One region of the Pusillimonas sp. genome, then DNA from elsewhere that is predicted to be linked to it. Evidence: predicted binding sites of a transcription regulator. Region 1 holds the regulator's gene; the other holds the start of a gene.

The links. Region 1 encodes HrcA, which represses chaperone genes, less so after heat shock. Its sites were predicted from a motif close to TTAGCACTCNNNNNNNNNGAGTGCTAA; they were not measured.
Region 2: a site for HrcA is predicted at 8,930-8,956, ahead of rpoH (RNA polymerase sigma factor RpoH). Genes of this name have one in related genera too.

Annotation. Positions count from the first base shown of each region.
Region 1 covers NZ_JBIQLE010000038.1:8,295-20,451, forward strand. The annotation lists gene recN (DNA repair protein RecN) at 1-794, opposite strand, end outside; gene ACIY1O_RS15610 (NAD kinase) at 799-1,698, opposite strand; gene hrcA (heat-inducible transcriptional repressor HrcA) at 1,813-2,823, shown strand; gene hemH (ferrochelatase) at 2,896-3,981, shown strand; gene grpE (nucleotide exchange factor GrpE) at 4,202-4,765, shown strand; gene dnaK (molecular chaperone DnaK) at 4,895-6,808, shown strand; gene dnaJ (molecular chaperone DnaJ) at 6,954-8,066, shown strand; gene ACIY1O_RS15640 (ABC transporter ATP-binding protein) at 8,087-8,845, opposite strand; gene ACIY1O_RS15645 (FecCD family ABC transporter permease) at 8,842-9,870, opposite strand; gene ACIY1O_RS15650 (iron ABC transporter substrate-binding protein) at 9,867-10,904, opposite strand; gene ACIY1O_RS15655 (DUF2478 domain-containing protein) at 10,901-11,449, opposite strand; gene ACIY1O_RS15660 (TonB-dependent receptor plug domain-containing protein) at 11,503-12,157, opposite strand, start outside.
Region 2 covers NZ_JBIQLE010000048.1:2,250-14,406, reverse strand. The annotation lists gene coxB (cytochrome c oxidase subunit II) at 1-279, shown strand, start outside; gene ctaD (cytochrome c oxidase subunit I) at 369-1,967, shown strand; gene ACIY1O_RS16735 (cytochrome oxidase small assembly protein) at 1,972-2,082, shown strand; gene ACIY1O_RS16730 (DUF2970 domain-containing protein) at 2,090-2,314, shown strand; gene ACIY1O_RS16725 (cytochrome c oxidase subunit 3) at 2,354-3,229, shown strand; gene ACIY1O_RS16720 (twin transmembrane helix small protein) at 3,359-3,565, opposite strand; gene ACIY1O_RS16715 (SURF1 family protein) at 3,601-4,398, shown strand; gene ACIY1O_RS16710 (SCO family protein) at 4,426-5,067, shown strand; gene ACIY1O_RS16705 (COX15/CtaA family protein) at 5,072-6,085, shown strand; gene cyoE (heme o synthase) at 6,082-6,972, shown strand; gene ACIY1O_RS16695 (SCO family protein) at 7,017-7,613, shown strand; gene rpoH (RNA polymerase sigma factor RpoH) at 8,000-8,881, opposite strand; gene ACIY1O_RS16685 (PepSY-associated TM helix domain-containing protein) at 9,191-9,814, shown strand; gene ACIY1O_RS16680 (DUF2271 domain-containing protein) at 9,817-10,341, shown strand; gene ACIY1O_RS16675 (DUF4198 domain-containing protein) at 10,377-11,177, shown strand; gene ACIY1O_RS16670 (FAD:protein FMN transferase) at 11,190-12,157, shown strand, end outside.

The DNA of each region.
Region 1 (12,157 bases):
TCGCAAATGCCCTGCAGGTGCGCGTCGTGGCGCAGTAAAGGGTGCAACTGATGCAGCGCGGCGCTTAAATAAAGCTGCGCCGAGCCTTCGTCGCCTTCAAGGGCGGCCAGCGCCTGGTTGGCGCCTTCGAGCAGCGCTTGGGCGTGGGCCAGGCGGTTGTGGCTGGCTGTGAGCGTTTCCCATTCGTTTTTGCCCGGGCTGAGGCGGTGCAGCTCGCCCAACTGCCACTCGAGCCGTTCACGTTCTATTTGCAGGGCCTCGCGATTGTCGCGGGCTTTCTGCAATGTTTTCTCGGCCTGCTGCCATTGCTGCCAGGCTTGTTGCGTTTCGCGGGCCAGCGGCTGGTGGCCGCCTTGGGCGTCAAGCATGTCGCGCTGGCTGGCCGGTCGGGTCAGGCTTTGATGTGCATGCTGGCCATGAATGTCGATGAGCGATTCGCCGAAGGTGCGCAATTGTGTCAGTGTGGCCGGTATGCCGTTGACGTAGGCCCGGCTTCGGCCCTGGCCGTCGATAACCCGGCGCAGAACCAAAGAATCGTTGGGGTCGAGGTCTTGCTCGAGCAGCGCCTGGCGCAGTTCGGCCGGAACGTCGAATACCGCGCTGACGTCGCTGCGGCTTGCACCCTGGCGAATTGAGGCTGCGTCGCCGCGGGCGCCCAGAGCCAGCGAGAGCGCATCGATAAGTATCGACTTGCCTGCTCCGGTTTCGCCGGAAAACACCGTAAAACCTGACTCGAATTGGATTTCGGCCTGATCGACGATGACGAAATCGCGGATATGAAGGCTGCGCAACATGGGTTTACTCGGTGTCGTCGGTATGCAGGGGCATGCGGTTCCAATGAAGCTTGCGCCGCAGCGTCGAGAAAAAACTATAGCCCGTAGGGTGGATGAACCGCAGCGTGTCGCTGGCCCGGCGCACGTCGATGCGGTCGCCGGGTTGGCACTCGGACCAGCTTTGCATGTCGAAGTGTACGCTGGCGCCAGACTCGACCCGGCCAAGTGCGGTGATGGTCATGCTGAGCAGGCCGCTATCGGGTATGACGATGGGGCGATTGGACAAGGTTTGAGGTGCGACCGGCACCAGCACGATGGCGCTGAGCTGCGGGTGCAGGATGGGCCCGTTGGCTGATAGGGCATAAGCGGTGGAGCCGGTGGGAGTAGAGATGATGAGGCCATCGGCCCGCTGGTTGTACATGAAGGAGCCGTCGAGCTCGATGTGCAGCTCGATCATGCCCCCGCGCCCCGCGCGATTGATGACCACATCATTCAGGGCCAAGCCGGAGAACATGACTTCTTCTCCGCGCATGACCCGCCCCTCGAGCAAAAGGCGTTCTTCGATTTCGAAGTTGCCTTCGATAACGTGGGCCAATGCGTTGGTCGCGTCTTGCAGGGGGATGTCGGTGATGAAGCCCAGGCGGCCGTGGTTGATGCCGATGAGCGGCACTTTGTAAGGCGCCAGGTGGCGCCCCGCGCCAAGCATGGTGCCGTCGCCGCCCATTACCACGGCCAGGTCGGCTGTTTCGCCGATTTGTTGGTAATCGGCGATGGGCAGGTCGGTGATGCCGGTGTTGCGCGCAGTATCGGCCTCGATCAGCACGTGGCAGCCCGCCGCCCGCAGGGTGTTGCGCAGTTCGCGCAAAGGCCCGTCCAGCCCGCTGTCCTGGTATCTGCCGATAAGCGCGACGGTTTTAAAATGCATGGGCGACGCCTTCTGTTGTTGGTATTGGTTAAGATAGACGTGATTATAAGTTCCCCATGTGGCCCTGGCTGCGTGTGGAAAACACGTAGTTCCCTATGCGAAGCATTTATGTCTATGGATGATCGAGCCAAAGCGCTGTTAAAGGCACTGATTGAACGTTATATCGCCGACGGGCAACCAGTCGGCTCGCGCACTTTGTCGAAAATGTTCGATCTTTCGCCTGCCACCATTCGCAACGTCATGGCCGACCTCGAAGAGCTCGGGCTCATACACAGCCCGCACACGTCGGCTGGGCGCGTGCCCACCCCGCGGGGTTACCGTGTGTTTGTCGACAAGCTGCTGGCGGTGCAGCGTTTCGAGGTGTTGCAGCCCAGCGACATACTCGAGATGCTGCCGGCCGCCGAGCCAAGCCGCGCCATCAGCGCGGCCGCGGCCCTGCTTTCCAATCTCAGCCAGTTCGCCGGTGTGGTACTGGCGCCCAAGCGCGCGCAGGTGTTTCGCCAGATAGAGTTCATCCGTCTTTCCGACAAAAGGGTGTTGCTCATCATCGTCACGCCTGACGGCGACGTACAGAACCGCATTCTTTTCGTGCAGCGCGATTACCTCAGTCAAGAACTGCTTGAGGCCAGCAATTTTTTCAATCAGCATTTCGCCGGCATGTCCTTCGACGAAGTGCGTGTAGCCATCGCCGACGAGCTTTCAAGTCTTCAGGCCGACATCTCCCGTCTCATGCAGGCGGCCGTCGAGGCGGGCACTGCCACCGAAGACACTGACGATTCCGTCGTGATCTCCGGCGAAAGGAAATTGCTCGAGGTCTCCGAGCTGGCATCGGACATGGATCGCCTGCGCCGCATGTTCGCCTTGTTCGAAAAGAAGACCGATCTTTTGCAACTGCTGGACGTTTCCAGCCGGGCGCAGGGGGTGCAAATTTACATCGGAGGCGATTCGCAATTGGTCCCGATGGAAGACGTCTCCGTCATCACCGCCCCCTACGGGGTGGACGGCAAGGTCGTCGGCACCCTTGGGGTCATAGGGCCCACCCGCATGGCCTACGAGCGGGTCATCCCCATTGTCGACATTACCTCGCGTCTGTTGTCCAATGCGCTTAGCCATAATCAATCTTAGGGCTCACCCGTAAGGGCCTTCCTCTTTCATGTCGGTCGCCTCGCGCGCCGATGCACTTTTTCCTGGCAGTCCATGTCCGCCGTTTTTTCGCCCCGCTACCTGACCGAGCCCGTGGATGAGCAAGCATTTTCTGATCAACCGGCGCCCCGTCCGCCCGGCCCGATCGGAATCTTGCTGGTCAATTTGGGAACGCCCGACGCCCCCGAAGCGGGGGCCATAAGGCGCTACCTGGCCGAATTTTTGTCCGACCCCCGTGTCATCGAACTGCCGCCGTTGTTGTGGCAGCCCATACTCAGGGGTGCGATTTTGCCGTTTCGGCCGCGCAAGCTTGCGCCGCGCTACAAGGAAATCTGGCACGACGACGGCTCTCCGCTGTTGGTGTGGAGCCTGGCCCAGGGCGAGGCCGTCGGCCGGGCGCTGGCCGCGCGGGGTATCGACGCTAGGGTCCAGGTGGGCATGCGTTACGGCCGGCCCGCGCTGCCCGACGTTATTGAGGCGCTGCGGCGTCAGGGCTGTGAGCGCATCCTGGTTGTGCCCATGTATCCGCAATACGCGGCGTCCACCACCGCAACCGCCATTGATGCGGTCTGCCGTTATGCGGCCCGGCTGCGTGACCAGCCCGAACTGCGTTTCATCAAGCGTTTCCATGCTCAGCCCGAATATATCGACGCCCTGGCTGCCCAGGTCGAGCGGCATTGGGCACAGCATGGAACTCCCGAGAAGCTTCTGCTGAGCTTTCACGGTCTGCCGCGCGCCGTGATCGAAAAGGGTGATCCCTACCGCCGCGACTGCATGGAGACGGCTGTTCTCCTGGCCCGAAGGCTGGGCGACCAGGAAGATCGGGTCCAAGTGGCGTTTCAAAGCCGCTTCGGGGCGCAAAAATGGCTTGAACCCTATACCGAGCCCACCTTGCGCGCCTGGGCGCGCCAAGGCATCAAGCACGTCGATGTGATGTGTCCGGGCTTCCTGGCGGATTGCCTTGAAACGCTGGAAGAGATTGACATGCAATGCCGCGATGCCTTTGTCGCCGAAGGCGGTGAGCGCTTCGCCCTCATCCCCTGCCTCAATGGCGAAGAACAATGGGGGCGCGGGTTTGCCGCGATTATCGAGCGCCATCTGCAGGGCTGGGCTCGCGATGACGCGAGCCTCGGTCGCTAGCTCTACGTATAGGGCCCCGTGTCGGCGCCATGCGCGCACCAAGTATTGCTGGAAGGCGAGCTTTCGCGATGGGCCGTTCGGCGCCCGAGTACATCGCAGGTGCGTCGGGGGCGCCCGGCACAAACCCGTATTTCGCCCGCTTTCCCAAACTTGGTCTTGAAATGGGGTCATCCGCCCCCATTTCCTTTTGATCGCATCTATAGCAATTGGAGAACCGTTTATGTCGGCACCGAATCAACCCTTTGATCCCAATGAAGAAAATCAATCCGTTGATGCTTCCGGTCAGTCCGAGGAAAACACCGGCCAGCCCGAATCCGACGAAGATCTTGCCGCTCTTCTCGAGCAGGCCCAGGCACAGGTCGCGGAATATTATGACGAGTTGTTAAGGGCCAAGGCCGAGGTCGAGAATGTGCGCCGCCGCGCCCAGGAAGACGTCGCCAAGGCGCGCAAGTTCGGCACGGAGTCGTTTGCCGAAAGTCTGGTGCCGGTGCGCGACAGCCTCGAGGCTGCGCTGGCTGTATCCGACCAGACGACAGAATCCTGGCGCGAAGGGGTCGAAGTGACTCTGCGACAGCTTACCGCGGCCTTCGAGCGCAATCTGCTCAAAGAAGTCGCGCCCGAACCCGGAGAGAAATTCGACCCCAATGTGCATCAGGCTATTTCCACTGTGCCGTCCGAATTCGCCGAGGGATGTGTGGTAGAGCGGCTGCAAAAGGGCTACACCATCGCCGAGCGGGTGCTGCGTCCCTCGCTGGTCGTGGTTTCTTCGGGCCAGGCGGCTTGAAAACCGGGCGAACGTCCCAATATTGAAAGCATTCCCGGTGTGCTGTCTGGTTGATTGAAGATACCGCTTGAATTAACCAAACAGCACGCCACTCAAATTTCCAGATTTCATTTTCAGGGTTTATAGATTATGAGCAAAATCATTGGCATCGACCTTGGCACGACCAATAGTTGTGTAGCCGTTCTTGACGGCGGCAAGGTTCGCATTATCGAGAACGCCGAAGGCACCCGCACCACGCCTTCCATCGTGGCCTATCTGCAAGACGGCGAGATTCTGGTTGGCGCTGCCGCCAAGCGCCAGGCAGTTACCAACCCCGCCAACACCTTGTACGCGGTCAAGCGCCTGATCGGACGCAAGTTCGATGAAAAAGCCGTGCAAAAAGACATTGAGCTGATGCCGTACAAGATCATCAAGGCCGACAACGGTGACGCCTGGGTCGAAGCGCAGGGCAAGCAGCTTGCGCCCCCTCAGGTGTCGGCCGACGTACTGCGCAAGATGAAGAAAACCGCCGAAGATTACTTGGGCGAAGAGGTCACCGAGGCGGTCATTACGGTGCCTGCGTACTTCAACGACAGTCAGCGCCAGGCGACCAAAGACGCCGGCCGTATTGCCGGCCTTGATGTCAAGCGCATCATCAACGAGCCCACTGCGGCGGCGTTGGCTTTCGGCATGGACAAGGCCGAAAAGGGCGACCGCAAGATCGCGGTCTATGACCTGGGCGGCGGTACATTTGACGTTTCCATCATCGAGATTGCCGACGTTGACGGCGAGAAGCAGTTCGAAGTGCTTTCCACCAACGGCGATACTTTCCTGGGCGGCGAAGATTTCGATCAGCGCATCATCGAATACATCATCGACGAGTTTCAGAAAGAAAGCGGCGTCGACCTGTCCAAGGATGTATTGGCGCTGCAACGCCTGAAGGAATCTGCCGAAAAGGCCAAGATCGAGTTGTCATCGGCGCAACAGACCGAGATCAACCTGCCCTACATTACCGCGGATGCTTCCGGCCCCAAGCACCTTAACCTGAAGGTCACGCGCGCCAAGCTTGAAGCTTTGGTCGAAGAACTGATCGAGCGCACGATCGAGCCGTGCCGCACGGCCATTAAAGATGCCGGTATCAAGGTCGGCGAGATCGACGACGTCATCCTGGTCGGCGGCATGACCCGCATGCCCAAGGTACAAGACAAGGTCAAAGAATTCTTCGGCAAAGAGCCGCGCAAAGACGTCAACCCCGACGAGGCGGTGGCAGCCGGTGCGGCGATTCAGGGTTCGGTATTGTCCGGCGATCGCAAAGACGTCCTCCTGCTTGACGTGACCCCGTTGTCTCTGGGTATCGAAACGCTGGGCGGCGTGATGACCAAGATGATCCACAAGAACACCACCATTCCCACCCGTTTTTCGCAGGTGTTCTCTACGGCTGATGACAACCAGCCTGCGGTCACCATCAAGGTGTTCCAGGGCGAGCGCGAAATCGCCGCGGGCAACAAGGCGCTAGGCGAGTTCAACCTCGAAGGCATTCCGCCCGCCGCACGCGGCCTGCCGCAAATCGAAGTTACTTTCGATATCGACGCCAACGGCATTTTGCACGTCTCCGCCAAGGACAAGGGCACAGGCAAAGAGAACAAGATCACCATTAAGGCCAACTCGGGCCTGACCGATGAAGAGATCGAACGCATGGTGAAAGACGCCGAAGCCAACGCCGAGGACGATCACCGCGTTGCCGAGCTGGCCCAGGCACGCAACCAGGGCGACGCCTTGGTGCACTCCACGCGCAAGTCGCTTGAAGAGTACGGCGAGAAGCTCGAGGCGGCCGAGAAGGAAGCCATTGAGAACGCTGTCAAAGAGCTTGAAGAGACGCTTAAAGAGGGCGACAAGGCGGCTATTGATGCCAAGGTCGAGGCGCTGGCAACGGCTTCGCAGAAGCTTGGCGAGAAGATGTACGCCGATATGCAGGCGCAGCAGGGCGCTGAAGGCGCAGCTGAAGCTAAGCCAGCCGACGAGGACGTGGTCGATGCCGACTTCAAAGAAGTCAAGCGCGACTGATAAGCGGTTCTAGCGGTTCAAGGCCCGGCCTTTCGGCGCCGGGGCCTGTCAGTACGAAAGCAATCTTTGCTGTCTTGACAGGCCCCGGCCGGAAGCCGGGCATTGTTGTTACTTGATGACAGGCGCCGAAGGCGCCACGGATTCTATGTCAAAACGCGATTACTACGAAGTGTTGGGCGTTGGAAAGAACGCATCCGACGACGAGCTAAAGAAAGCCTATCGAAAGCTCGCGATGAAATATCATCCCGACCGCAATCCCGGCAACGCCGAAGCCGAAGATCGCTTCAAGGAAGCGAAAGAGGCCTACGAAATCCTGGGCGACCAGGAAAAGCGCGCGGCCTACGATCGTTTCGGCCATGCGGGCGTCGACCCGAACGCCGCGGGCGGCATGGGCGGCGCGGGCTTTGCCGATGCGTTTGGCGACATCTTCGGGGAAATCTTCGGTGGCGGTCGCCGTGGCGGCGGACCCCAGGTTTATCGCGGGGCCGATCTGAAGTACACCCTGGACATCAGTCTGGAGCAGGCGGCTGCCGGTTTCGACACAGAGATCCGGGTGCCAAGCTGGGAAAACTGCGAGACTTGCCACGGTTCTGGCGCCAAGCCGGGCACACAGCCGAAAACTTGCCACACTTGCGGCGGCGGCGGGGCTGTGCGTATGCAGCAAGGTTTTTTCAGTGTGCAGCAAACTTGCCCCACTTGTCATGGATCAGGCAAAGAGATTACCGACCCGTGTGTTGCCTGCGACGGGGTTGGGCGCATTCGCAAGAACAAGACGCTGCAGGTGAAGATTCCGGCGGGTATTGACGATGGCATGCGCATTCGCTCTTCGGGCAACGGAGAGCCGGGCGTGAACGGGGGCCCTCCGGGCGATTTGTATGTTGAAATTCATCTCAAGCCGCACGGGATATTCCAGCGCGACGGCGAAGATCTGCACTGCGAATTGACTATTCCGTTTACGAAAGCTGCCCTGGGCGGCGAAATAGAAGTGCCCACATTGAATGGCAAGGGGGAAATTTCCATCCCCGAGGGTACGCAAACGGGCAAGACGTTCAGGTTGCGGGGCAAGGGGGTGAAGGGGTTGCGTTCCAGCTACCCTGGTGATCTGTATTGCCATATTGCGGTTGAAACGCCTGTGCGCCTTAATGATGACCAGAAGAAGCTGCTGCGGCAGTTTGAGGCTTCTTTGTCTCAGGGCGGCGAGAAGCACTCGCCCAAGAGCGAGTCCTGGACCGATCGGGTGAAGAGCTTCTTCAGTTGATGCGTCAGGCCGGCGCCCTGTCAGCGCCGGAGCGGCTCCACCGCGGGAATCTGTTCCTCGTCCAGGTCGTACAGCCACGCCAGGCGCTGTGGGGTTACGGTTTGGGCTGGGGCGCCGCAATGGTGGATGGCGCCGTCTCGGAACAGGGCCACGCGATCGGCCACGCGCAAGGCGTGATCGGGCTGGTGGGTGCTTAACAGAATGGCTATGCCGTCGCTTCCCAGTTGCCGCACATGTTCCAGCACCCTGATCTGGTTGCCGTAGTCCAGGCTGGCGGTGGGCTCGTCCATGATGAGTATGGCCGGTTCCTGGGCCAGGGCGCGCGCGATCAGGGCCAGTTGCCGTTCGCCGCCGCTGATCTCGGTATAGACCTTGTCCCGTAGATGGGATATCTGCAACTGCTCCAGGCATTTGTGGGCCACGTCCTTGTCATGCGCTCCGGGCAGCGAATAGGGTCCGATGTGGGCCGTGCGGCCCATCAGCACCATTTCTTCCACCGTGAACGGAAACATGCCGTCGTGCGCCTGGGGCACATAGCCCACGCGGCGCGCGAAGTCGCGGCGCGACCAGCGGCGCACCGGCTTGTCCAGGACGCGCAGTTCTCCTTCCAAAGCGGGCAGAAGCCCCATCAGCGTCTTGAACAGTGTCGATTTTCCGCTGCCGTTGGGGCCAAGCACGCATAGTATTTCTCGGGCTTGCAGCCGCAGGGTCAGCGGCCGGCTGATGGGCTTGCCGGCATGCCCGATGACGAGGCCTTCGGCGAGGATGGCGCTGTTCATGGCGATTGACGTCCGCCGCGTGCCAGCAGCATCAGGAAGAAGGGGGCGCCGACCAGGGCGGTCAGGACGCCCAGCGGCAGCTCGATGCTGACCAGGGTGCGGGCCAGCGTGTCGGTGAAAATCACGAAAATGGCGCCGAGCAGGGCGGAGGCGGGCAGCAGGCGCGAGAAATCCGGCCCCACAAGCAGCCGCGCCACATGGGGAATGACCAGGCCCACCCAGCCGATGATGCCCGTAAACGCGACTGAACCCGAAGTAAGCAGTGTGGCGGCGGCGATGAAGATGATGCGTGTGCGAGTGGTGTTCACTCCAAGCGACTGCGCTTCTTCGTCGCTGAGGCTGAGCAGGTTCACACGCCAGCGCATCAGCACCAGCGGAATCAGGCCGATGGCAAGGCAGGGGAGAATGAAGGCGATGTCCGAGCCGGTGACTGTGTTCAAGCCGCCCAACAGCCAGAATGTGATGGATGGAAGCTGCGTGTAGGGGTCGGCCAGTATTTTCAACAGCGATATGCCCGCGCCCAGCAGGGTGCCGACGGCGACGCCGGCCAACACCAGCACTAGAACCGTGTCGTGCCGCCGCACCGACAGTGAAATGAAGTAGACGCATGCCACGGCCGCCAGCCCTCCCAGGAAGGCCAGCAGCTGGACGAAAATCATCGACAGGCCCAGGAAGATGCCCGCCGTGGCGCCCAGCCCCGCGCCGGCCGATACGCCGAGAATATCCGGTGAAACCAGAGGGTTGCGGAACATGCCCTGGTAGGTGGCCCCCGCGGCCGCAAGCGAGGCGCCCACCAGGGCCCCCACCACGGCGCGCGGGATGCGCAGGTTCCAGATCACCGCGTCCAGTGTCGCGGCATCGTCAGCCGCGCGGCTTGACAGCCCCATTCCGCGCAGCAGCGTCCATGCGATGTCGGACAAGGTCATGGGATATTGGCCGGCGATGATGCCGGTGGCCGCGGCGGCCAGAAGCAGGATGATCAGGGGCGTCCACACGATGCGCAGACGCAGCGATTGCAGCATCATGGGTCGTGTCGTGCGTTGCGGGCCTCGGCCAGCAAATCGGCGGTTGCGTCGATGCGGTAGAACACGCGAAAGAATTCCACGATGAAGTCGTCGATTTGCGCCGAGGGCCGGCCGTCGTTGCTGAAAATGTCGATCAGCCAGTGTAACCCCAGCAGCCGGTTGATGCCCGGCGGAGCGTCGAGCCAGCCGAAGGGCAGCATTGGCGTCAGGTACAGGCGCCGCTCTTTGACGGCACGCACCTGTGCCCACAGCGGCGATTGGCGTGCATGCCGGATGAAGGCCGGGTTTTGCGTGAAAATATAATCAGGGTTCCAGGCCAGCAACTGTTCCATCGAGATGCGGCCCACTCCCGATGAAGCCCGCGTGTGTGCCACGTTGCGCGCGCCGGCCATGCTGAAAGCCTGGCCGTGTATCGATCCGGCCAGGCCGGTTTCAAGGCCGTCGGCCGACCGGGCCAGATATACCGTGGGGCGAGGAGCGTCCTGCGCGTATCGTTCCCGCGCCCGGGCGGCGTGGTCGAGTATGGCCCGGGCGTGGGCGGCCAGAAGCTCGGCGCGAGGCTGGGCGTGCAGTATTTCCCCGGCCATGCGCAACTGGGCCGGAGACTCCTGAAGATCGCCGTCCATCAACACGTAGCGGATGCCGGTCTGCGCGGCGACCTGTTCGGCCGCACTCAGATAGGTGGCGTTGACCGTGCCCACGTCCAGGATGACGTCGGGGCGCATTGCCATCAGCTTCTCGTGGCCCATGGTGCTGCCCCGCCCGGCCAGGCGTCCCACCAATGGCAGATTTTTCTCGTGTGCGGGAAGCAAAGCCAGGGCTTGGTCGCTTAATTGATAGGGCCAGCCCAGCAGTTTCTCGGGCGCCAGGCAGTAGGCCAGAACCGAGGCCGGCGGCCCGGCCGCATAGACGCGGCGGACGAGTTCAGGCGGGGGGCCGAAAGCCGAAACCAGCGTGGTGTTCGATGCAAAAGCTCGCGCCGTCCACCAGAGCGGGCTCAGCGCCAGCGATTTGAGTAGCCGCCTGCGGTTCATGTGCGGCCGCTGGAGGCCTGAACCGGGCGCCGGATGCCCTCGAACCATTGCTGCATCAGGTCGGCATCGGGGGGAAGTTCGATGGCCATGCCGCCGGTGAATTCGCGCCAGGCGTCCAGATAGGGGGGCGACACCACGGTCAGCACAGGCGTACCCCGGCTCATCAGCTCGAGCATTTCCGCGCTGAACCCATCGCCGTCGGCCTCGAGTATGCCGAAGCGGTTGATGATGACCAGCTCGGCATTGCTGCCGATGGCGCGCCGCAGGACGATGCCGGCCTTGAGCAGGGCGCCCGGATCCAGGCAGCATGCTTTTGATTCCTTGCCCAGGCTTTGGCCGATGGGGTAGATGGTGTCGTCGTCCAGGTCGCGCACGGTGCGGGTGGCGCAATCGCTGGGGTCGCTTTGCGGACCGGGCACCAGCCCGCGCACCACGCGGCCCTTGGATTGCATCCGCCGCACAAATTCAAGCAGCGGTTCATCCGCATCGCCCTTGCCCCCGTGCACAATGGCTGCGGCGGCGATGGTTTCTTCGGTGTCGTCCATGACGGCCCTCCTGGCGGTGGAAGGCGGCCCTGGCCGCCTTCGGTTCGTTGAAATCAGAAACGATATATGGCGGTGGCGTACCAGACGCGTCCGGGCATGGGGTAGCCGTCGGCCAGTTCATAGGAGCGGTCGGTGATGTTGCGCACGCCGGCCTCTAATGAAAGGTCGCTGCGAGGCGTCCAGATGCCTTTCAGCCCCCAGATGCCGAAGCCGCTGAGGCGTTTGTAGGGCTCGGCATTGCTGTAGCTGACATAGCGGCCGGACTCGGCCTCCAGCGTGCTTAGAACTTCCCATTGAGCGTTGGGCTTCCAGCTTACATGGGCAAACAGGCGATGGCTTGGGGTATCGGTTAGGCGCACCGACGCGTCGCTCTGGTTTTTGCGGTTCAGATAAGTATAGGCCAGGCCCGCGCGCCATTGACGGCTGATCTCTTGCTGGAGGCTTACCTCCAGGCCACGGTGCCTGGCCTTGCCGATGTTCTGCGCCTGGTTGCAGAGCTCGTCGAGGAAATCTCCGCATTGCGCTTCGGACAGCGGCAGCACGGCGTTCTGGATCAGGTTGCGGATGTTGCTTTGGAACAGCGCGACTTCAAGATGACCACCGGACCACGGCGCGCCGCGATAGCCCACTTCCATGTGCTGGGCCTTTTCGGGCTGCAGGTCGGGATTGGGCTGGGCGCTGCCGAAGCGGGCCGAATAGCGGTCCTTG
Region 2 (12,157 bases), on a different contig from region 1:
GCAGCCAACTGCGTGGCTTGCCACCAGGCCAACGGCAAAGGCATGCCGCCCACGTTCCCGCCCCTGGAAGGCGACGAAAAATACGTGTTGGCGCCCATGAAGGGCCAGATCGACACCGTGCTTAATGGCCATCCCGGAACCGCCATGGCGGCCTTCCGCGACCAGCTCAACGACGTCGAAATCGCTGCCGTCATTACCTACACCCGCAATGCATGGTCCAATGCAGGCAAGGGCGAAGACCCGGTCGTACAGCCTGCCAACGTGACCGCACAGCGCTAGGGCAAATGCAATGACGCGTATCGAATATTCAAACGTTTTCTCCGAGGCTGCCGTAAGCGGCGCCTCGGTACAGTAGGAAGGAGTCAACCATGAGCAGTGTTACTGCCGATCACGTACCTGCCAGCCACGGGCACGACGACCACCACGACAAGCCACACGGATGGCGGCGCTGGCTATTCGCCACCAACCACAAAGACATCGGAACGATGTACCTCATCTTTTCGTTCCTGATGCTTCTGGAAGGCGGTGTCCTGGCCTTGTTGCTGCGCACCGAGCTTTTCTCGCCGGGCTTGCAGTTCTTCCAGCCTGAACTGTTCAACCAGTTCACCACCATGCACGGCCTGATCATGATCTTCGGCGCCATCATGCCGGCGTTCGTGGGTTTCGCCAACTGGATGATCCCCCTGCAGATCGGGGCCTCCGACATGGCTTTTGCCCGCATGAACAACCTCAGCTTCTGGCTGCTGCCTGTTGGCGCCACCTTGTTCACGGCCTCGTTCTTCGTGCCCGGCGGCGCCACCGCATCGGGCTGGACAATGTACGCGCCCTTATCGCTGCAGATGGGGCCCGGCATGGATTTCGCCATTTTCGCGGTGCACATCCTGGGGGCTTCCTCGATCATGGGCGCCATCAACATCATCGTCACCGTTCTGGGCATGCGCGCCCCCGGCATGACGCTGATGAAAATGCCCCTGTTCTGCTGGACATGGCTCATCACCGCCTACCTGCTCATCGCCGTAATGCCTGTGCTTGCCGCGGCCGTTACCATGCTGCTTACCGACCGCCACTTCGGCACCGCCTTCTTCAACGCGGCAGCCGGCGGCGACCCGGTCTTGTACCAGCACGTGTTCTGGTTCTTCGGGCACCCCGAGGTCTACATCATGATCTTGCCGGCCTTCGGCATCGTATCCGCCATCGTGCCCGCGTTTTCACGCAAGCCGCTGTTCGGCTACGCGTCCATGGTGTACGCCACGGCGGCTATCGCCATCCTGTCCTTCCTGGTGTGGGCTCACCACATGTTCGCCACCGGCATGCCGGTAACCGGGCAGTTGTATTTCATGTACGCCACCATGCTTATCTCGATTCCCACGGGGGTCAAGATCTTCAACTGGGTGGCCACCATGTGGCGCGGTTCGCTAACCTTTGAAACGCCCATGCTGTTCGCAATCGGCTTTATCTTCGTGTTTACGGTGGGGGGCTTTACCGGCCTGATCGTGGCCATTGCTCCGATCGATATCGCGGTGCACGATACATACTACGTGGTGGCGCACTTCCACTATGTACTGGTGGCCGGCTCGCTGTTCGCCCTGTTTGGCGGCGCGTACTACTGGATACCCAAATGGACAGGCCGCATGTACGACGAGCGCCTGGGCAAGTGGCACTTCTGGTCCACCATGATCTCCTTCAACATCACGTTCTTCCCCATGCACTTCCTGGGGCTGGCCGGCATGCCGCGTCGCTACGTTGACTACGCTGCGCAGTTCACCGATTTCCACCAGATCGCCACCATCGGCGCCTTCTGGTTCGGCCTGTCGCAAATTCTGTTCATGTACGTGGTGCTCAAGGCCTATGCCGGCCGAGGCGAGCCAGTGGACGCCAAGCCGTGGGAAGGCGCCGAAGGCCTCGAATGGACAGTGCCTTCGCCTGCGCCGTTCCATACCTTCGTCACGCCACCCGTGGTCAAGTAAGAACATGACACCTGAACAACGACGCCGCAACCGCATCGGAGGAATCATCCTCGCAATCATCGTCATCGCGATTTTTGCCTGGACCTTCCTGCGCGGTTCGGTGTTGATGAATTGAACCGAGTATGGCCAACGACATCCGTGAACTTTCGCAGCGCAAGCTGAACTTCTTCCAGACACTCAAAGCAGTGCTCTGGGGGTTCTTTGGTGTGCGCAAGGGAAAGGGCTACCAGGAAGACATTTCCCAGCTCAATCCCGTGCATCTTATAATCGCGGCTGTCATCGCCACGATACTGTTCGTGGTGGGGCTGGTCTTGATCGCCAAGTTCTTCATCAACCAGGCTATTTAGCGTCCGTTATAGATATCAAATAATTCGTAGGAGATCACCATGAGTGCAAGTCACTCGGCTACCGGAAAAGAGGCGCCTTACTATTACGTGCCCGGCGATTCGCCCCATCCCGTGCGGGCCAGCTTCTCGCTGCTGCTGGCCCTGCTTGGGGCCGCGCTGTGGATCAACAGCTATGCCATCGGGCATTGGATATTCTTGCTGGGCATCGTGTCGCTGTTCGTCGTGCTGTTTGGCTGGTTCGGCGACGCCATCCGCGAATCCGAAAGCGGCCTGAACAGCAAACGCGTCGACAATGCCTATCGCTGGAGCATGGCCTGGTTTATTTTCTCCGAGGTCATGTTCTTCGGAGCCTTCTTCGGCGCGCTGTGGTACACACGCACCATCACCACGCCCTGGCTGTCCGACCTTGAACACCAGGCCATACTATGGCCATCGTTCACCGGAGCCTGGCCCAACCTGGGCCCTGCCGGCGTGGTTGATGCGTTCGAAACCATGGGCCCGTTCTGGCTGCCCACGATCAACACGGCGCTGCTGCTTACCTCGGGCCTGACGCTTACCATTGCCCACCACGCGATGCGCGCAAGCCAGCGTGGCAAGACCATCTTCTGGCTGGCCGCCACGGTTATCCTGGGCTTCGTCTTCGTGGGCTGCCAAGCGTACGAATACTTCCACGCCTACACCGACCTGAACCTGCGCTTCGACTCGGGCGCCTACGGCTCGCTGTTCTACATGCTGACCGGCTTCCATGGCTTCCACGTCATTATCGGCGCCTCGATGCTTACGGTCATTTTGTTCCGCCTGATCAAGGGGCATTTCACCGCCGACCACCATTTCGGCTTTGAAGGCGCCGCCTGGTACTGGCACTTTGTTGACGTTGTCTGGCTCGGTTTATACTTGTTCGTCTACTGGTTCTAAGGCCTAGCGCTTGCCGGGGTGCTTTTTAAGCGCCCCGCCACAGACGAGAAGCCGGCCCAAGCCGGCTTTTTTCATGCGCCGGAAGTTTTGACTTTTGCACCGGGCACGTGTCGGGCCCGCCGGCAAAAACTATCGGTACACCACGCCTGTGGCTTCTATCCAGCCCAGGTGGTGCGCCAGCAGCACAAACAGAAACAAGGCAATCGACAAACCCACGCGCCACGTCAGCGCGTACGCTGTGCGGCTGGTTCCGCTCTTGTCGCGCATGAGATACACCAACGCAGACGCCAGGCTGCCCAATATCCCGAGAAAAGCCAGGATAACGATGATACGCATGAAGGTTCTCCGATGAAACCAGAATTATTGCAGACATGGCCGGTTCGCACATAAGAACGCGTCTTATGGCCGCCCTGGCATTGCTGGCTGTGGTCGCCGCCACCTGCGTGTCGCTGGGAAACTGGCAACTTGACCGCGCCGCCGAGCGTGATGCCATCGCGCAATCCATTGAAAGCGGCAGGCAAAGCGCGGGCCTGGCCTTGAACGCAAGTACGCCGACCGGGCAGCTTCAAGAGTGGAGGCACGCCCAGGCTGCTGGTACCTGGATGCCACAGTACACAGTACTGCTGGACAATCGCAATTACAACGGCCGTCCCGGACTCTGGGTGGCGACACCGCTGTTGCTGGACGACGAGTCGGGCGCGGCGGTACTGGTGCTGCGCGGCTGGTTGCCGAGGCCCGTCGCGGCTGGCGAAAGCTTGCCTGATCTGACGCCGCCAGAGGGTAAGCAGACAATTTCAGGACAAATGCTGCGACGAGTGCCGCGGCTTTTCGAGCTCTGGAATTTCGGCGGCGCCGACCCAAACGCGCTCCCGCCCACGTTTGCATCAAGCAGCGCCCCGCCCCCCAGGGTCCAGAATCTCGACCTCGCCAACTATGCGAGCGTAACTGGCTTAAAATTGCTGCCGGTAGTGCTGGAACAGACCTCGTCGGAAGCCGGCGGCCCGGACATGGTCCGCGACTGGCCGCTTCCACCCACCGATTCAGACACCAACCGCGGCTACGCGCTGCAATGGTTCAGTTTTGCCGCCATTGCGGCAGGCGCCTGGATCGTGATCGCCTGGCGCGCACTTCGAAAGCGTCGGCGCAAGCCCGAACCCCAAGACGACTGATATCAACCATCCACACAAGGAATCATTGTGGACCGCAATCCTCCTAACCCCGCCGCGCAGGCGACCAAGCCGCGCTCCATCCAGCCTCTGGTATGGATCTTGATCGTATGTCTGGCGCCTATCGTGTTCGCGTTCGCGGCCTATTATGTGCCCAGCCTGGGCCTGCGCCCCGAGGAAGCCTCCAACTACGGGCGGATACTTGATCCGCAACGCCCGATTCCCACCGCTGAAGCACTCGACCTTAGAACCGCGGATGGTCAGTTGTTCGACTTGGCGAGCCTGAGAGGGCAATGGGTGCTGGCATCCGCCGACCAAGGCGCTTGCCCCGAGTCGTGTGTGACCAAGCTGTTCATATTGCGCAACTCACACGCCAGCCAGGGCAAGAACGTCGAGCGCCTGTCGCGCGTGTGGTTCGTAACCGACGACGCGCCTATTTCACAGCAGATACTCGAGGCCTACAAGGGAACCATCATCCTGCGCGCCGACCCCGAGAAACTGGCCGCGTTTCTGGCCCCGGGCGCCACAGGGCCCGCCGCCGACGCGCTTGCCGCCCCAATGTGGATTATTGATCCGATAGGCAATCTGATGCTTGAGTTCCCCGAAAACGCCGATCCGGTCAGCGTGCGAAAGGACATCAGCAAGCTCATCTACAATTCGCGAATCGGGTAAGGGCATGGCCGACCGCATCAAGGCCCGCTACCGAAAGCTGGTCTATCTAACCTGGTTCCTGACACTCGACTTGATCATGTTCGGCGCCTTTGTGCGCCTGACGGATTCAGGGCTGGGCTGTCCCGATTGGCCCGGCTGCTACGGCAAGCTGAGCCCCATCGGCGCCTCGCAGCACATTGCCGATGCCTATGCTGCGATGCCCTACGGCGCCGTCAGCTTCCCAAAGGCCTGGATCGAGATGATCCACCGCTATGTGGGCTCGCTGCTTGGCTTGATGATCATCGCCATCGTTTATCTGGCCTGGCGTCATCGCCGGGTTCTAGGCAATACACCCCGTTTGGCGGTCTTCACTTTGATCGCGGTTTGCGTTCAAGGCGCTTTCGGCGCCTGGACGGTAACCCACAAATTGATGCCCATCATCGTCACCACCCACTTGCTGGGCGGCATGGGGCTGCTGGCCCTGATGACCTGGCTTGCCGCACGCGAGAAACCTCATCCAGCCGTGAATTCGCGCATGTCGGCTTATATGCCCTGGATGGCCGCGGCCCTGGTGCTGCTATTCATGCAAATTGCTCTGGGCGGATGGGTCAGCACCAACTACGCGGCTCTGGCCTGCATGGATTTCCCCACCTGCCATGGCGAATGGCTGCCGCCAATGGACTTCCAAAGTGGTTTTTCCCTGATACGGGGCCTGGGCGAACTGCCGTCCGGCGAAATGATTTCGCAACAGGCGCTGACCGCCATACATTGGACACATCGCAACTTTGCACTGGTAGTCTTCGTCTATGTGGGCATATTGGCCTTCAAGCTGCGAAGTGAACCGGGGCTGGCCGGCCCCGCTACCCTATTGCTTGCCCTTCTTGCGGCCCAATTGCTTACCGGCCTAACCACCATCTTCTTTGAATGGCCCCTGTTGATCGCGGTGCTGCACAATGGAGGCGCCGCCGGTCTCGTTCTGGTCAGTGTCACCCTCCTCGTGCGCCTGCACCGCGCTGGGCGGGCTAAAATACCATCATGAGCAGTCTATCCGCCCCCGATCCATCGCTGGTACGTCAGTACTTGGTACTGACCAAGCCCCGCGTAACTCAGCTAGCCGTTTTTTGCGCCGTCATTGGCATGTTCCTGGCCAGCCCCGGGCTGCCCGACCTGGGCCTTGTGGTGGCCGGCACGGCCGGTATCTGGCTGCTGGCGGCCGCCGCCTTTGCTGTCAATTGCCTGATAGAACAAGAAATCGACGCAAAAATGGCTCGTACCTCTCGTCGCGCAACCGCGCGCGGCACCATCACCAACACGCAGGTGCTGGCTTTTTCCGGCGTGCTGGGCGGTCTGGGCATGCTGGTGCTGTATCACCTGGTCAATCCGCTGACCATGTGGCTTACATTTGCCACCTTCGTGGGCTACGCCATTATCTACACCATCATCCTCAAGCCGCGAACCCCGCAAAACATCGTAATTGGCGGGCTTTCCGGAGCCATGCCTCCTGCGCTTGGCTGGGCCTGCATCGCCAATTCGGTGCCTGCCGAGGCGTGGATACTGGTGTTGATCATCTTCATCTGGACACCGCCGCACTTCTGGGCGCTGGCGCTTTACCGTGATGCCGACTATCAAAAATCGGGCCTGCCCATGCTAACCGTCACCCACGGCAACGAATTCACGCGGCTGCATATATTCCTGTATAGCCTGGTGTTGTTCGCCTCGACCCTGCTGCCCTTCATGGTGCGCATGAGCGGGCCGCTATATCTGGCGTGCGCTGTCGTCCTAAGCGGCATGTTTGTACATTATTCCTGGCGCTTGTATAAAAACTACAGCGACGCCCTGGCCCGCAAGCTGTTTCGCTTTTCCATTTTGTACCTGGCCCTGCTCTTCGGCGCCTTGTTGCTCGACCATTGGGTGATGCTGCTGTAGCTGCAGTAGCCCGCGCCCTACCTCATTTGCTTTACGGAGTCCGCATGTCCTCGCTTTTCTCGCTTCGCAATCTCTTTTCAGCCCTGGCCCTGTGCGGCACACTGGCGCTGGCAGGCTGCGGCGGCGGCGACGCCGAGTTTCGCGGCAGCGACATCAGCGGCAGCAAGCTGGGGGCAGATCTGGCCATGGTCGATGACAGCGGCCAGCCCCGTACCCTGGATGATTACAAAGGCAAGGTTCTGGTGGCGTTTTTCGGGTTCACCCAGTGCCCAGACGTCTGCCCCACGTCGATGTCACAGCTCGCGCACGCCATGGAGCTTCTTGAAGACGATGCCGACCAGGTGCAGGTATTGATGATTACCGTCGACCCCGAACGCGACACGCCCGAAGTGCTAAGCAGCTACGTCAAGGCTTTTGACCCCACCTTCGTGGGCCTGACCGGTACTACAGAGCAACTGGCCGCCACAGCGAAATCTTTCCGTACGTTCTATGCCAAGGTGCCAGGCACTACACCGGACGACTACACCATGGACCACGGCGCCTCGTTCTATGTCATGGACAAATCGGGTGACGCGCGCGTGCTGTTAAGGCCCGACGCGCCGGCCGACGACCTGGTGCATGACATTCGCGAGCTTCTTTGATGCACGGTTTTTAAGTTTGGCCGCCACACGGCCGGCGATGCCAGTGCCCGAAACAGGCATTGATGCCGGCGCTGCTTCCTGGAAACACGGCCTGGTGCCGGCATCGATGCCATAGCGTTCGGCACTACCGGGCGCCCAAAAAAAAGGGACACCATGTTGGTGTCCCGCAAGCATCCGCTTCGAAAGGGAGGGGATTGAGGAGAAGCAGAAGCGGATGTAGAACAAAATACAACCGGAGTTGTACTCAGCATTGCTCATATTGTTTAGTCATCCACTGCTTCCGGAAGTTCGAAGCGTACCGCCTTTATTTAGTATCTGTATGTAACATACCTGCCATGCCGAAAAATGGCTCGTGACAAAGGGGCTTCAGCACCCCCCAGATGAACTTAATCGCTAAGCGCCACTCGCATTTTCTTGAAAGCCGCCACTTCGATCTGGCGAATGCGTTCAGCCGATACACCGAACTCTGCCGCCAGTTCGTGCAAGGTGGCGCCGCCTTCGTCTTGCAACCAGCGAGCCTCGACGATTCGGCGCGAGCGGGCGTCGAGCTCGTCTAGGGCTTCCAGCAAACCTGTGCTGTGCAGATCGTCCAGAGCACGCCGCTCGAGCACCTGCGATGGCTCGTCCGCATCGTCGGCCAGATAGCTGATAGGGGCGAAATCGTCAGAATCGTCGGTTTGCGGTTCGAGAGCCATCTCGCGGCCCGACAAGCGGACCTCCATCTCGCTGACGTCTTGCGGACGCACATTTAGCTCGCGCGCAATGTCGTCAACCTGGGACGGATCAAGCGTTTGGCCATCGGGGCGCATTCGGCGCAAATTGAAAAAGAGCTTGCGCTGAGCCTTGGTGGTGGCAATCTTGACCATGCGCCAGTTGCGCACGATATATTCGTGGATTTCAGCCTTGATCCAGTGCACCGCAAACGACACCAGGCGTACGCCGCGATCAGGATCAAAACGCTTGACCGCCTTCATGAGGCCGACATTACCTTCCTGGATAAGATCGGCATGGGCCAAGCCATATCCCAGATACTGGCGCGAGATCGACACGACCAGCCGCAAGTGCGAAAGCACGAGCTGGCTGGCGGCATTAAGATCGGAGTCGTCGCGCAAGCGGCATGCAAGTTCGGTTTCCTGCTGTTGGCTGAGCATGGGCAGGCGGTTAACGGCTCCAATATAGGCTTCAATCGTGCCTAACGCGCCTGGGTTGGACACGGCCATGGCCAGCGCACTGTTCGATAAAGCCAAAGATTGGGTTTGAGCTGTCATTAGTTGGACTATCCTTTTTGGATCGTGATCAACGATTGATACATGATATTAGCACTCTAAGGAGAGGAGTGCTAACCATAAGACCCTGAAATCAGCCCAAAGTTCTCAGTGCGCACTTCCAAGAGCGCACTGTCCGGCCCACGGATCACTACCCTGCCAGAGCGCAACTGTGATCCACGACCGATATTCTTAGCCATATGGGCGCCTTGCGCGACATTCCGAAACGGCGCCTGTAGTTTGCGGCATCTACATGATAATGATTATTGTTTGATGTAGAATGCTTGATCGCAATCTGTTGACCCACGGGTAATGAACCCTTCTTCATCTCGCCGTTCGTATTGGCTCAAGACCCTGCATCAGTGGCATTGGATGAGCGCCGCGCTTAGCCTGGCGGGGCTCATCGTGTTCGCCGCCACCGGCATCACCTTGAATAATGCCGCCTGGATCGAAGCCAGCCCGAAGATCGAATCTCTCTCCGCCACCATGCCGGATGAGGTGCTGGCTGTGCTTATCGAGCGCCCTGACAACGCGCAAAGAGGTCCGCTGCCGGATCGGGCCGAGCAGTGGCTGAATCGCGAACTTGGCATCCGTATCCAGGGGCGCACGGCTGAGTTCTCGACAGATGAAGTATATGTGGGCCTGCCCGAGCCGGGCGCGGACGCCTGGCTTGCCGTAAGCCTGTCCGACGGCGAAGTGGAGTATGAGCGCAGCGCGCGCGGCTGGGTGGCTTATTTCAACGACTTGCACAAAGGACGCAACACAGGCATCGCCTGGAGTTGGTTTCTCGACATTTTCGCTGTGGCCTGCCTCGTGTTTGCCGTCTCCGGCCTGTTCCTGATGACCATGCACGCCGCCAACCGCCGCGGCACTTGGCCGCTGACCGGGCTGGGCGTATTGATTCCCCTCATACTCATGCTGCTGTGGGTGCATTAACCATGAAATTATCACTCAAGACCACCATCGCCTGCGCTCTAACCGGTCTCTATGCCGTAACGGGCCATACTGCCGGCTTGGAAATCCAGGTGGAAATACCTCGCATCGACGTGGCCGAATATCATCGCCCGTACATCGCCGTATGGCTGCAAAGCCCCGACCGCAAGATCGTCCGCGACATCGCCGTTTGGTATGACTACAAATTGCCCAAGGAAGAGGGCAAGAAGTGGCTGAAAGACATGCGGCAATGGTGGCGCGTCAGCGGAAGAGGCCAGGAAGATCTTGCCGATGGCGTTACCGGCGCCACCCAGGCCGTGGGCACGCATCCCATCAAGGTGGCTGACACTCATTCGGCGCTGGCCGATCTACCGGCCGGCGACTACGAAATCATTGTCGAGGCCTCGCGCGAGAAAGGCGGCCGCGAAGTATTGCGCCTGCCCTTGCCCTGGCCTTCCGACCCCGCCACGTCGGTAGACGCCCAAGGCGGAACCGAACTGGGCCGCATCCAAGCCACCGTCACACCCTGAACCTTCCATTCCATTCTTTTGGAGCACATCCAATTATGAAACGCCTACTTCCCGCCCTGCTTGCCGTCGCCTTATTCGGCCCGGCCGCATCGTTAGCCCACGACGTCTGGCTTGAACCTTCGTCCACCGTGTTGTCAGGCGACCAGGCTCGCATCACTGTCGACGCGGGCTCGGGGAATGACAAGTTCTACTACAACCACCGTCCCCTGGCGTTGAACGACCTGATCATCACCAGCCCTACAGGCAAAACCGTCAACGCCGAAAATGAGTTCAAGGGTGAGCTGCGCAGCGGCTTCGATGTCACCCTGACCGAAGATGGCACCTATCGCATTGCCGTGGCGGGAAGCGGTATTTTCGCTCGCTGGAAAGAGGGTGACCAGAACAAGCGCTGGTTTGGCTCGGCTGCCGATCTGGAAAAAAGCATTCCGAAAGATGCCAACGACCTGGTTGTGCGCGAGCGCGTGCAACGTATCGAGACCTTCGTCACGAAAGGCAATCCTACAGAACTCGAGTTTATAAAGCAGGGGCTGGCACTGTCCGGCGCGACCCATCCCAATGATCTTTACGCCGGTGAAACGGCGCAGTTCGTGCTGACCCTGGACGGCGAGCCGGCAAAAAACCTCGAGGTCGAGATCGTGCGGGACGGCAGCCGTTATCGCGACGCGCTTGAAGAAATTGTCGTCACAACCGACGACCAGGGCCGTTTCGAAGTCAAATGGCCGCAGGCGGGCCTGTATTGGCTGCACGCCGACCTGCGCGACGACAAGACCACCACGCCGGAAGCCAGCGAGCGTGCCGTCGCCTACGTGGCCACGCTCGAAGTCCTTCCCCAGTAAGCCCCTTCAACCATGACCAATGCGGGCGTGGCAGCGCCGGCCTATGCTTCGCTGGCCGGCGCCAGCATGGGAACCACCTGGACGGTGAAGTTCAATGCCCAAGGCGTTGATTTGCCTCGTCTGAAGCACGGCATACCCGCCGCTCTCGACGAGATCGTGGCCCAAATGAGCACCTGGGATGACGACAGCGCGATCAGCAGCCTGAACCGGGCCGAACCGGGCTGGTACCAGCTTCCGGCCGCCTTCTTCAAGGTGCTCGCACAGGCGCTGAAGTTGGCCGAGACAACAGACGGCGCTTACGATCCCACCGTGGGCGCCCTCGTCGACCTTTGGGGCTTTGGCTCCAAGGGCGCCCTTGATTCACCGCCCCCGGCGGCAGCCGTGGCTGACGCCCTGGCGCATTGCGGCTGGCGCCGTACCGCCCTTGATGCAGAACACTGCGCGGTGTGGCAACCGGGCGGCATGCACTTTGACCTGTCATCGATCGCCAAAGGCTATGGCGTGGACGTAATCGGGCGGGTACTGGAAGAAGCCGGCGTCACGGATTACCTGGCGGAGCTGGGTGGCGAACTGAAAGCAGGCGGCCTGAACCCGGCGCGCAAGCCCTGGGCCCTGGATATCGAAACTCCAGTACCGAACCCGGAAAGGGTGCCCATTGTTCTCAACAATCTGGCCATCGCCACGTCCGGAGACTACCGCCGCTATTTCATTCATCAGGGCCGGCGATACGCGCATACCATCGACCCGCGCCTCGGCGCGCCCATATCCGGCAAACTGGCGTCCGTCAGCGTAATTCATCCGCACTGCATGATGGCCGACGGCCTGGCGACGGCCCTGCTAGCGCTGGGGTCCGACAAAGGGATGGCCTATGCGCAACGCCACAACATCGCGGCATTGTTCATGAGCCGGCACGAACACGATGTCGCCATAGCGTGGTCGGACGAATTCGCCAAGTGCGCCGGCGCAGACACTTCTTCACC